Regions from separate parts of the Paenibacillus konkukensis genome, predicted to be linked through region 1. Evidence: predicted binding sites of a transcription regulator. Region 1 holds the regulator's gene; each other region holds the start of a gene.
What was found. Region 1 encodes Rex, which represses fermentation and respiration genes when NADH is low (regulators of the CRP and FNR family bind a similar motif). Its sites were predicted from a motif close to TTGTGAAATATTTCACAA; they were not measured.

Region 2: the regulator Rex is predicted to act here: its motif matches at 1,999-2,016, upstream of SK3146_RS27455 (hemerythrin domain-containing protein).
Region 3: the regulator Rex is predicted to act here: its motif matches at 1,767-1,784, upstream of adhE (bifunctional acetaldehyde-CoA/alcohol dehydrogenase).

What each region holds. Positions count from the first base shown of each region.
Region 1 is NZ_CP027059.1:1,208,983-1,213,175, reverse strand. It holds gene dinG (ATP-dependent DNA helicase DinG) at 1-1,625, shown strand, start outside; gene SK3146_RS05200 (redox-sensing transcriptional repressor Rex) at 1,622-2,242, shown strand; gene SK3146_RS05195 (inorganic phosphate transporter) at 2,339-3,337, opposite strand; gene SK3146_RS05190 (DUF47 domain-containing protein) at 3,366-3,986, opposite strand.
Region 2 is NZ_CP027059.1:6,311,192-6,315,384, forward strand. It holds gene SK3146_RS27450 (peptidoglycan D,D-transpeptidase FtsI family protein) at 1-1,887, shown strand, start outside; gene SK3146_RS27455 (hemerythrin domain-containing protein) at 2,085-2,624, shown strand; gene SK3146_RS27460 (aminopeptidase) at 2,711-3,943, opposite strand.
Region 3 is NZ_CP027059.1:5,635,793-5,639,985, reverse strand. It holds gene adhE (bifunctional acetaldehyde-CoA/alcohol dehydrogenase) at 1-1,726, opposite strand, end outside; gene SK3146_RS24540 (hemerythrin domain-containing protein) at 1,875-2,420, opposite strand; gene SK3146_RS24535 (hypothetical protein) at 2,436-2,699, opposite strand; gene SK3146_RS24530 (DoxX family protein) at 2,692-3,240, opposite strand; gene SK3146_RS24525 (3-hydroxyacyl-CoA dehydrogenase family protein) at 3,736-4,193, shown strand, end outside.

The DNA.
Region 1 (4,193 bases):
CCTGTCTGAACAGAGCATGCCCCTGGTTCAAACGCTGCTTTTATCATCGTGCCCGGCATGAGTCCAATACGGCCGATGTCATTATAACCAACCACTCTATGCTGTTTACGGATACGAAGGCGGAAAACCGGCTTCTGCCGTCCTATAAGCATCTTGTTATCGATGAAGCGCATCATTTCGAGGAAGTAGCCAGCAAGCATTTGGGTATCGAGCTGTTCTACGGGGCTTTCCTGAATACGTTATGGTGGTTGTATAAAGACGGCCGCAGCGGCCAATTATCTTCCCTGAAGGCCAGGCTGCAGCGCGAGGAATCGGAGCGGGCGCAAGCGTGGAGCGGCGTTATAGACGCGGTCATTCCGAAAATCGTTGCGATTAAGGAACAGTGGGACGAACTGGCCGAGCTGTTGTACCAACTGCTTGCCTCGCGTTCCGATCCGTCGCAAACCGAGGGCGGACAGCTTGTATTCCGGATTAAGAAAGACCAGACGCCAAGCTCGTGGGATAAGCTGCTTGTTCTCGAAGAGAACATTTATTTGAACTGCTCCGAGGTTTTGAAAAAACTGGATAAAATGCTCAGCGAAATGAAGGAGCTTCAAGACGAGCAGGATCTTCAGGGAGTCGTAACCGATATCGGCGGCACCGTCAAGGAGCTGTACCGTCACCGTGACAATCTGCATTTTTTTATGACGATGCCGGACGACAATTACGTATATTGGCTTGAAGGGGGACAGCATAACAAGAGCAAATCGCTGCAGCTCGTTTGCGTTCCGATCGACGTCAGCCCGATGCTTCAGCAGCACTTTTTCGAGGTAAAAGACAGCGTCATCATGACCTCGGCTACGCTTTCCGTAGGCAAGTCTTTTGATTATACCTGCGAGCAGCTGGGACTTGAAGAAGTGAAGGACGGCTCCGTACAGGCCAAACTGAAGACGGTGCAGCTGCCTTCTCCTTTCAATTATCGTCAGCAGGCGCTGGTGGCGATTCCAAGAGATTTCCCCAGCATTCGCGGCAATTCAGGAGAGAAGCAGTTCTTGGACCGGCTGACGCAATCGCTTGCCGAGGTAGCGCTGGAGACCAAAGGACGTATGCTGGTGCTGTTCACGTCCAACCGGATGCTGAAGCTCACTCACGCGGCATTGAAGGAAGTGCTGAGCCCTTTTGGCATTCAGGTATTGGGTCAAGGGGTTGACAGCAGCAACCGGAGCAAGCTGACCCGCTTGTTCCAGAACAGTCCGGCGAGCGTACTGCTGGGAACGAGCAGCTTCTGGGAAGGCGTGGACATTCCCGGCGACGCGCTGAGCTGTCTGGCGATCGTGCGGCTTCCGTTCCAGCCTCCGAATCATCCGTTAGTGGAAGCGAAGACGGAAAATTTGAAGAAGCTTAACCAAAATCCTTTCATGAAGCTGTCGGTGCCCCAGGCCGTGATCCGCTTTAAGCAGGGCTTCGGGAGATTGGTTCGGACGGCGAACGATAAAGGCATCGTCATTATATATGATACCCGGGTCATTGATACGACATATGGAAAGTACTTCTTGTACTCGCTGCCCGGCCCCAAAATCGAGCATATGCCGACCAATCAATTGGTACCGAGAATTAAGCAGTGGATGGGGGAAAGCGACGTATGAAAACAATTAAAATTTCCGAAGCGGTCGTTCGCAGACTGCCGGTCTATTTACGGTTTTTGAACGAATTGAGCAAAAAAAGCGTGAATACGGTATCTTCGCAGGATTTGGGTCAAAAGCTGGATCTTAACCCGGCTCAAATCCGCAAAGATCTCGCCTATTTCGGAGAGTTCGGCAAAAAAGGAATCGGCTACGACGTCGACTATTTAATCGAAAAAATACGGCAAATTTTAAAGCTTGATAAAGTGATTCCGGTAGCGCTCGTCGGAGCGGGTAATCTTGGGCGGGCATTATGCAACTATAACGCTTATTTGAAAGATAATATGAAAATTGTCGCCGTTTTCGACGCGCACGCATCGAAGATCGGGGAGTCGATCAACAATTTGAATGTGAAGCCGATGGAAGAGCTCAAAGCAGCGATCAAAGAGCTGCATGTAAGAATCGGGATCATTACCGTTCCTGCCGCTGAAGCGCAAGGAGTAGCCAATCAGTTTGTCGAGGCCGGAGTCGAAGCGATTTTGAATTTTGCTCCGATTATTATTAAAGTTCCGAATGAAATTCGGGTGCATCACGCCGATTTTACGACGGAGCTGCAAAGCCTCGCGTACTATCTTGATTAGAAACCTATACGTCAAAAAAGTACGTCAAAAAAAGCCTACAGCGATGTAGGCTTTTTGGGCGTGTAACGGTTAATCGTATGTAAGGAGAAATCAAGCTCAAATGACGAGAGAAACGACTTTGTAGATGAGATAAGAGAGCGCCATACTAATCGGGATCGTAATGACCCAAGTCATAACCATTTTGGTAACGGTCGCCCACTTTACGTCGTGAAACCTCAGTACCGATCCCGTCCCGATAATCGAGGACGAAATGACATGCGTCGTGGACAACGGCATCCCCATTGCCGTCGAAATCTGAATAACGATGGATGAATTCAGATCGGAAGCGAACCCGTTGATCGGCTCGATCTTAATCAGATTTTTGCTCATGGTCTTGATGATCTTCCATCCGCCGATCGAAGTGCCGAGGCCCATGGCGGTAGCCGCGCATAATTTAACCCATAACGGCACGTCCAAATTGGTTTGGTACCCTAACGCCACCATTCCGAAAACGATAATTCCCATTGCTTTCTGAGCATCGTTGCCTCCGTGCGACAGGGAGAGAAGGCCGGCCGAAAAAATTTGAAAAAACCGGAACATTCGATTTAGCTTCGAGCGGGAATGATTGCCGCTGGCAAAAATGATCTGTTTAATGATCCACATAATGATGAATCCTGTTGCAAAAGCGATCATGGGAGACAGGATCAGAATAGCGATAATTTCTTTAAAGCCGCTCCAGTTGACTGCGGATATCCCCGCACCGGCCACGACGGCGCCGGCTAAAGCTCCGATCAACGTATGCGAGGAGGAGGAAGGAATGCCGAAATACCAAGTGACTAAATTCCATATAATAGCCGTAATTAATGCCGCGATGACAACGGTAACCCCGTTTTCGATGGTTGCCGGATTGGCGACTTTGCCGCCGATCGTTTTGGCCACTTCAGAGGAGTAAACCGCTCCGATAAAATTGAGGGTGGCCGCGAAAAAAACGGCTACCTTAGGGGATAATGCCCTGGTCGATATCGATGTTGCAATCGCATTGGCCGTATCGTGAAAGCCGTTGATGAAATCGAACAGCAAAGCCAATCCTACGATGATGAACAAAAGGGTTAACATAATTACCTCCTACCGGTTGCGAAGCAGCTTACGAATAACGCAATACGACGCTTTCCAAAATGTTCGCTACGTCTTCACAGGCATCCGTAGTTTGCTCAAGGCGTTCATAGAGCTCCTTAAGCTTGAAATCGTGATAAGGGTCTTGAGGATTCAAGAAAATTTCGCGAATTCCTTCCCGCATTAACCGGTCGGCCTCGTTCTCCAAGCTGTTGATTTGGACGGTATGTTCGGTAATTTGCATATATTTCTTTTTGGACAATAGTTTGAAGGCATCGAGAATATGCTGGCAGCTGGCAACAAGAACGGCGGAAAACTCCTGCATATACTTATCGCTCTCGTTAATGTTCAAATAATCGAAACGTGCGATCGTCGCTTCGATCCCGTCGATGACATCGTCGACTTTGGAGGCAAGTTCCATAATATCTTCCCGATCCAATGGGGTAATGAACACTTTGTTCAGCCCTTTGAAAATTTGATGGGTAATCTGATCGCCTTTGTTCTCTAAATCCTTCAATTGAGGATAGAACGCTGCGGGCGGTTGATCTCCCATTACGGCGTTGCGAAACATTTGCGCCGCGTGCAGCGTATTTTCCGACGCTTTGATCAGCAGGAGCAAAAAGTCGGTATCGTTCTTTTTGGCGAAAAGCATGAAACAGCCTCCTTCAATATATGTAAATAATTTACACAACGAATAATGATCGCGAATAATGTAGAATAAGCGTGAAAATGAACACCAAAAATAAAAATAACACATCAGAGTAAGGGAATGCAATCATAGTTTATCCAATTCAGAATATGTTCATCAAACATTAATGATGCAGCGGTTAAACCTCTTGACAGCCGCTCTATTACTTGC
Region 2 (4,193 bases), 2.9 Mb from region 1:
CAGCTGAAGGCGGCGGAAGCCCAGACGACCAAACGGGATACGCCGATCGCGCCGATTCGCGGCAATATTTTCGACAGCAACGGTTACCCGCTGGCGTTTACGAATTCGACCCAGTCCTTATATTTCCGTATGGAATCCGATCAGAAGAAGGATGACGTTATCGCACTGGCAGGCAAGCTGGAAGCCTTGTTCAAGGAGTACGGCGATCCGGGCAAGCCGCAGATGACGGCGGCCGATATTATTAAATCGATGGACGTCGGATACGATCTGGACAAAAATTCGACGACCGCGCCAAGCTATTCGTTCGTTCCGCGGCGGATCAAATCCGGCTTGTCGGATAAGGAAATCGCTTATATCCTCGAGCACCGCGACGAGCTGAAATGGCTTGAGGTGATGGAGGAGAGCATCCGCACCTACGATCCGGATAAGATCGCCGTACAGCTTATCGGCTATATGCGGCCGTTTTCGCAGGCAAGGGAGCCGAAGAACGGGCTCGATTTTTATAAGAACAAGAGTACGACGGACGGCTATCTGGATACCGAGGACGTCGGCTATGACGGCATCGAGCTGATGTATCAGGATGAGCTGCGCGGGAAAAACGGCATGAAGACGTATCCGGTCAACGCCTCGCAAAAAATTATCGGCAAAGTGTCGATCGAAGCCCCGGAGAAAGGGAACAATCTGTTCCTGACGATCAACAAAGATATTCAGCAGGTGGCCGAGCAGGCGATTATCGATCAACTTGCCTACGCCAAATCGCCTGCGGCCCGCGCGTCCCATTACGGCTATGCGCCGAACGCGAAGGCGGGATATGCGGTGGCGATGGAGGTCGACACGGGAAGGGTCGTCACGATGGCGAGCATGCCGGACTACGATCCGAACGTGTGGAACGGCGGCATTTCCACGCAGGAGTACCAGCGCATCCAGCCGTTCATCAATAACGGCACGATTACGACGGCGTATCCGGACTATCCGGAGAACGAGCTGAAAAATCACCCGACCTCGATCGTGTACGTCGGTTCCATCATCAAGCCGCTGTCGGTGCTGATCGGCTTGAACGAAGGCTTGTTCGGCGTAGGGACGACCTATAACGATACCGGGGTGTTTACCTACGGTAAAGACAACAACGCCAAGCTGACGAACTCCGACCGGGCCGCGTACGGCCTGATCAATGCGGCGGACGCGATCTGGCATTCCTCCAACACGTTCATGTCGGCGATGATCGGCAATCCGCTGTATATGCGCAGCGGGCAGCAGGCCGTCGACATCTGGGAATCGTATTTGAACAAATTCGGTCTCGGCGTGCTGACGGGCAGCGGGCTGCCTCGGGAATCGGCGGGGATCAGCGAGTTCAAGACGAATACGAAGGAAACGCTGCAGTCCCGAATGGTGTACGCCTCCTGGGGGCAGAACGAGAAATATACGACGCTGCAGATGGCGCAGTATGCGGCGACGCTTGCGAACCGCGGCAAGAAGCTGAAGCCGCTTTTGGTCGACAAGATCGAAACCTACGACTTCAAGCCGGTGAGCAAAGTGGAGCCTGAGGTGATGGAGGAAACCTCGTTCCCGGACGCTTACTGGGATGCCATCCAAAAAGGGATGCTAAAGGTTAACGTGCAGGGCTTCGAAGGCTTTCCGTACTCGGTAGCCCGCAAGACGGGAACCTCGACCCAATCGGTCGGCGGCAAAATGATCGACAACGCGGTCTTTATCGCCTATGTGCCCGCGGAGAAGCCGAAGCTGGCCGTAGCGGTCGTCGTGCCGGAGGGCGGCTTCGGAGCTTGGAACGCGGCGCCGATCGCGCGCAAAATATTCGACGCATACGACCAGTATTACGGGCTCGACGGCGTGCCGAAAGGCAAGAAGGCGGACACGGACACGCCGTAGCCGCAGCCGGCCGCGCCACGCAAAAAACTCTTTGGAAGACCGCTTTCTTGATGAACGCGGCCCGCCGAAGAGTTTTTTTGCATTCTCCGCCGATAAAAAAATAAGCGGCAATTGTGATAAGTCACACATACAACCAAGGGGTCCGAGAGTAATCTGTAAAGTATACATGTAAACAACATTCATTTGGAGGTGGAGCTATGAGTGGGCAATTTCAGCCTCGGGAGGAGTACACAAGCGCACATGTGACAGAGTTGTCGGAGCTCGTAGACCGTTTGAAGCGGGAGCACGGCGAACTGCTGCAGGTGCTTCGCGATATGGCGGAGCAATCGGTGCTGGCGGAGCGCGAGCGCGATCCGGTCAAAGCCAGAGGGACATTGCTGCATCTGAGGCTGTGGGCGATGGCTTTTCAGGAGGAGCTGGAGAGGCATTCCCATTGGGAGGAGAAGGAGCTGTATCCTTTTCTGAACCTGTATTTTCATAAGTATAAGCGGCCTTCCGTCGTACCTTCCTTATGGATGTTGGAGAAGGAGCACGAACGGGCTATGGATCATATGAATTCGTTCTTCCGGGCCGTTCACGCGCTCAAATCGGATTCGGATGCGCTGCCGGTGAAACGCGCGGCCGCGTACTTGACCCAGGCTTGCCGTATACTGACAGACCATCTGGAGAAGGAGGAGCAAATTATTTTTCCGCTGACCGACCAGGTGCTTACCGATGTCGATTTCCTGTTCTCCTAACGCCGGCAGACCGGCGAACGTTAAAGGGGCCTTTGAAGGCCCCTTTTTCCATGAAAATTCCGCTTGAAACGTCGGTTCGGGTCATATCAGAATGCCCAGCCGCCCTTTTGGAACACAGGTTCCTCGGCGCCGTCCGCCGTCACCCCGTAAATGTCCATCTCCGCAGAACCGATCATAAAATCTACATGCGCAATGCTCGTGTTAAGCCCTCTGGACTTCAGCTCGTCTTGAGACAAGCCTTTGCCGCCTTCGAGGCAGAACGCATAAGCGCTTCCGATCGCCAAATGATTGGAGGCGTTCTCGTCGAACAGCGTGTTATAGTACAAAATATTCGATTCGGAAATCGGTGAGCGATGAGGAACAAGCGCCACCTCGCCAAGATAATGGGAGCCTTCGTCCATCTCGATCAGCCCGCGCAGCGTCTCCTCGCCCTGCTTGGCGGATACGTCCACGATGCGGCCGTTCTCGAAGGTCAACGTGAAGCCGTCGATGATGTTGCCTCCGTAGCTGAGCGGCTTGGTGCTGGATACTTTGCCGTTTACGCCGGTAGCGAGCGGGGCGGTGAACACCTCCTCGGTCGGCATGTTGGCGACGAACGCGTGTCCCTGCTCATTAATGCTGTCCGCGGCGACCCAGATATGGCCTTCCGGAAGCTCGATGGTCAGATCGGTGCCGGGAGCGATGTAGTGCAGCTTCTTATATTTTTTGGCGTTCAAATAGGCGGATTTCTCGTTGAGCGTTTGGATGTGCTTCTCCCAGGCGGCTACCGGATCGTCCTGATCGACGCGCACGGTGGAGAGGATCGCTTCCCACAGCTTAGCGAGCTGTTCTTGCTCCGGCAAATTCGGGAACACCTTGGCCGCCCATGCCGGAGAAGGCGCCGCGACGACGCACCAGCTGAATTTATCCGACTGCATATACTGGCGGTATTTGGCCATCGCTTTGCCGTACGTTTTCTGATAATTGACGATCCGCTCCTGAGGCACGCCCTTCAGCAGATCCGGGTCGGACGAGACGACGCTGATGACAGCGAAGCCCTTCTCCGCCAGCTCCAGCATTTCGCCCGCATACCACTTGGGCTCTTCGAGGAAAGACTCGTCCGGAGCGAGGTCGTACCGCAAGCGGGAGACGGTATCGTCGGACCAGTTGACTTTGACCGTATAAGCGCCGGCTTCATAAGCCTTTTTGACAAGCAAACGGACCAGCTCGGCCGCGTCGAGCGCCGCGTTGATGACGAGCGTCTGCCCTTTTTGAATATTGACGCCGATGTTGACGATAATTTGCGCGTATTGGTTTAACTGCTTATCGAAATTGCCCATCAGAGCCCTCCTATGGAAATGATTTTCTATTGTCTTTTTTATCTTAGCAAAAAGCGGCGCGAACTCCAAACGGTGCAGCCGAAAAAAAGTTGGTGAAAAAGAGTTGCACTAGAGAAACATTTTTGTATATAATATGCATAAGTTGTATTAAGGAAACAAATATTTAGAAAGGAAACAATTTGTCTGTAGGTAAAAAGTTAAAAAATGGAATGGGAGTGAAGGAGATCGTGAAAAGCGGGAAGGTAATATC
Region 3 (4,193 bases), 3.5 Mb from region 1:
ATTGGAAGCTCGTATCCGGATATTCGTAGAACAGCCACATCGCCTTGGCCGCGTCCATCGGAGAACCGCCGCCGAGCGCGATCACGCAGTCCGGCTGGAACGATTCCATCAGCCTGGTGCCGCGTTCGACCGTATCGACGGAAGGATCGGGTTCGACATCGGCGAAAATTTCAATCGATACCGGCGTCTTCCGTTTGCGCAAATAATATTCGACGCGCTCGACATAACCCAGCTTCACCATCATCGGATCGGTGACGATCAGAATGCGGGAGATGTCCGGCATTTTCTCCAAATATTGCGTCGCGCCTTTCTCGAAATACACCTTCGGCGGAATTTTGAACCACTGCATATTGACCGTGCGGTAAGCGACCCGCTTAATGTTCAGCAGATTGACCGCGGTGACGTTGGCCGTCGTCGAATTATGGCCGTAAGAGCCGCAGCCGAGCGTCAGCGACGGCAGGTTCGTGTTGTAAATATCGCCGATCGCGCCGTGCGTCGACGGAGCGTTGACGATGATCCGGCCGGTTTGCAGCGCTGCGGAGAACTCCGCAATTACCTGCTCGTCATTGGAATGAATGACGGAGGAGTGACCCATGCCGCCGTAAGCGACCACTTCCGCCGCCCGGGCTATTCCCTGGGAGGCGTTCTTCACCTTGTAGCAGGCCAGCACCGGACTCAGCTTCTCGGCGGACAGCGGATAAGCTTCGCCGACGCCGCCCAGCTCGGCCGCCAGCACCTTCGTATTCTCCGGCACCGTGATGCCTGCCATCCCCGCGATTTGGACGGCGGACTGGCCGACGATAACGGCGTTGACCGCGCATTTCTCCGGGTTGATGACCAGCTTCGATACGGCTTCCGTCTCTTCCTTATTCAAGAAGTAGCAGCCCATATGGCTCATTAACTGCCTGGTCTGCGCGTAAACCGGCTCCTCGATAATGACCGCCTGCTCGGAGGCGCAGATCATGCCGTTATCGAACGTCTTGGACAAAATCAGATCGGTTACGGCCTGCTGCAAATTCGCCGTTTTCTCGATAAAGCAGGGCACGTTGCCCGGGCCTACGCCGAGCGCCGGCTTCCCTGTGCTGTACGCCGCCTTGACCATGGAGGCTCCGCCTGTCGCCAGCACCAGCGCGACGTCGGGATGGTTCATGAGCAGGTTAGTCGCTTCCAGAGACGGATGCTCGACCCACTGGATGCAGCCTTCGGGAGCGCCCGCCTTCACCGCCGCCTCCATGACCGTGCGCGCCGCGGCCTCGCTGCTGCGCTGAGCGGACGGATGGAAGGCGAAGATGATCGGATTGCGCGTTTTCATCGCGATCAGCGCCTTGAACATCGTCGTCGACGTCGGGTTCGTCACCGGCGTCACGCCGGCGATAATGCCTACGGGCTCCGCAACCTTCTGGTAGTGCTCATAGGGATTGTCTTCGATGACGCCGACTGTTTTGTCGTATTTGATGCTGTGATAAATGTACTCGGTGGCGAACAAATTTTTCGTAATTTTATCTTCATAGACCCCGCGGCCCGTCTCCTCGACGGCTTGCTTGGCAAGCGCCATATGTTTATCCAGCCCGGCCAGCGCCATCTGCTGCACGATGTTGTCGACCTCTTGCTGATTTAGCTGCAGCATGGCCTGCAATGCTTTCTTCGCCTTTTGAACGAGTCCGTTCACTTCTTCTTGCGCAGTAACCGCGCTGCCTGATGCCGCCTGCTTTTCTCTGACTGCCATAGTTTCGCCTCCAATGGATAAGCGGGCTTCCGCCGCTTTTATGTGATTTATTTCACAATATCTTGCGTCAAGCCTTTTCCCCGATTGCACAGCAGGTTTTGCATCTGCATAGCATCTACATGGCATCTGCATACCAGAAACCAGCAGCCTAAGAGAACAAATAATCCATGTCCGTCAGCACCTGCTCCGTCATCGGGAATACGAGCTGCTCCTCCTGGCGCAAATGCTCTTGCAGAATGCGGCAGGCATGAATCAGGTAGCCGGCCGCTTGGCTCGGCAGCATCGCATCGGGGTTGCTCTCGATCACGCGAACGGCTTTCAGGTAGGAGTTCAGATTGTCGGTCGCCAGTTCATGATCTTTCTCCAGCATCCACAGCGAAGGCACGATCGACGGCGCATGCTTGCGGTGGAAATAATCGTTCAAGAACGGATACAGCTCGTGCTCCTCCCATTCCGAATGGCGTTCCAGCTCTTCCAGAAAGGCCGTCGCTCCCAGCCGCAGCTGAAGCAATAACGGCAGGGCCCGCTTCGGATCGGTTTCCCGTTCCGCCAGTCTTGCCTGAGCATACATCCCGTTCAATGCCCGCAGCAGGTCGTCGTGTTCCCGCTTCAATCTCTCCAGCGCCTCGGAAAGCTCCGTTTCGTGCGCGGTCCCCAAGTCGCCTTGCGTTTCATAAGCCATTTTCCTGTCCATGGTCATGACCTCCGTTTATCGCTTGCCGTTATCGTTACACTTGCCGTCTTGCCGCTTGCAGAAGAGCGCCGGACTTGATCCAAGTCCGGGCTCCGTCTGCTTGCTTGATAGCAGCCGCGCTCCCTGCCGGTCTTGCAAGCGGGCTTCTTGATGTTCGGCGATGCATTCGCGGCCTGCGGCCGAGAGAAGCTTCCGCTCCCCGGCCGCTCTTTCACCACGCTTCTTGCTGTTCTTGCTGCTCCTTGCCGACTTGGCTTGATGTGCCGGACGGTTATACATGCACCGCTTTAGGCTTGCCGTCCGCCGCTGTCGGGCCGTTGTGTCCGCCGTGTCTCATCTTATGAAACGCTTTGCGAAGCAGCGGCATCAGGTAGTAGTCGACTCCGAAGCGTCCGGCGTTCGTTTCAGCCAGGAAGACGAGTCCGCCAATCAGGATCAGCCAAGGGTTAGTGCTTACGGTGCCCGCGAACATGAACATGAAGTTCATCAGCATACCGAAGAATGCCGCCGTCGTCGTCAATGCGCCGAGGATAAGTCCAAGGCCTACCAAGCATTCGCCGATCGGAATGACGATGTTAAACCATGTCGCGTTCGGCAGTGCGAAATGCTCCAGGAAGGCGGTGAAGGTCGGATAAACCAGCTCGTTGGTCGCCTTATCGACAATCGGCTTGGTGACGGCCCCTTTAATAAACCCTGTGGCGTCGAACCCGCCTGTCAGCTTGTGCCAGCCTGCCGTCAGCCACTCCCATCCGAGGTAAACCCGAATGATGAAAAATAATCCGGCCGCATAAACGTTTTCCCTAATCCACTTTAACATGATAATCCTCTCCCATTCTTTGATATGAAGTTTTAACATGAAATTAATTGTAAAACTGGAATGTTCTTTTTTTCACAAACTTATTTGTAAAAAATCTTTTCGACCAGCGGAGATCGATTGGATCCGGATGTTTTCTTCATGGCGATTCTCCTTTCCCTGTTTCATAGCGTTGCTTGGTTGTTATGTGAAGCCTTTATGCTCCGAAGCTTCATCTTGCGAACCTTGTTGTTATGAAGCTTGGCGCTGCGGGGTGTTTTGCTGTCCCCCATGGCTATAATGTACCAGACCTCAAGATAAAAGAATGTGCTTAAAATCACACTTGCCGGAATTTTTTTAAACTTCGTTTTGCTTCGACAATATCCCCCGCTAATCCGCGTTGAGGGCTGCGTTTTGCTCCAATCTGCGGCGCCGCTCCCGCCCGGAATAAGTTCCTTGTGAAAAGGATCACAGAGTTTCCCGTGCAGCGATCTTACAATAAGAATGGAAGGAGTGAGAGAGATGGAACTTAGAAAAATCGCCGTTATCGGCGCAGGCACGATGGGACAAGGCATCGCCGTTATGCTGGCGTCCAAAGGTTTGGACGTGCTTCTCTACGATAAAACGCCCGAGCTGCTCGGACAATCCGTTGAAGCGATCGAGGCTCATCTGGACCGGCAGATGGAACGATGGGCTCTTACACGTCAGGAGAAAAAGCTGATCCTCTCCAGGCTGCACAAGGTTACGGATATGGAAGCTTTGGCGGAATGCCAGCTTGCGATTGAGTCGGTTACGGAGCATTTCGAGACGAAGCAGCGGCTGTTCATCGAGCTCGACCGCATTCTTCCGCCGGATGCGATTCTTGCCACCAATACGGCTACGCTCAGCCTGACCTTGCTGGCAAGCAGGCTTGTTTATCCGGACCGGACGATCGGCATGCATTTCCTGCATCCGGCGGGGCAAATCCGCATGGTCGAGCT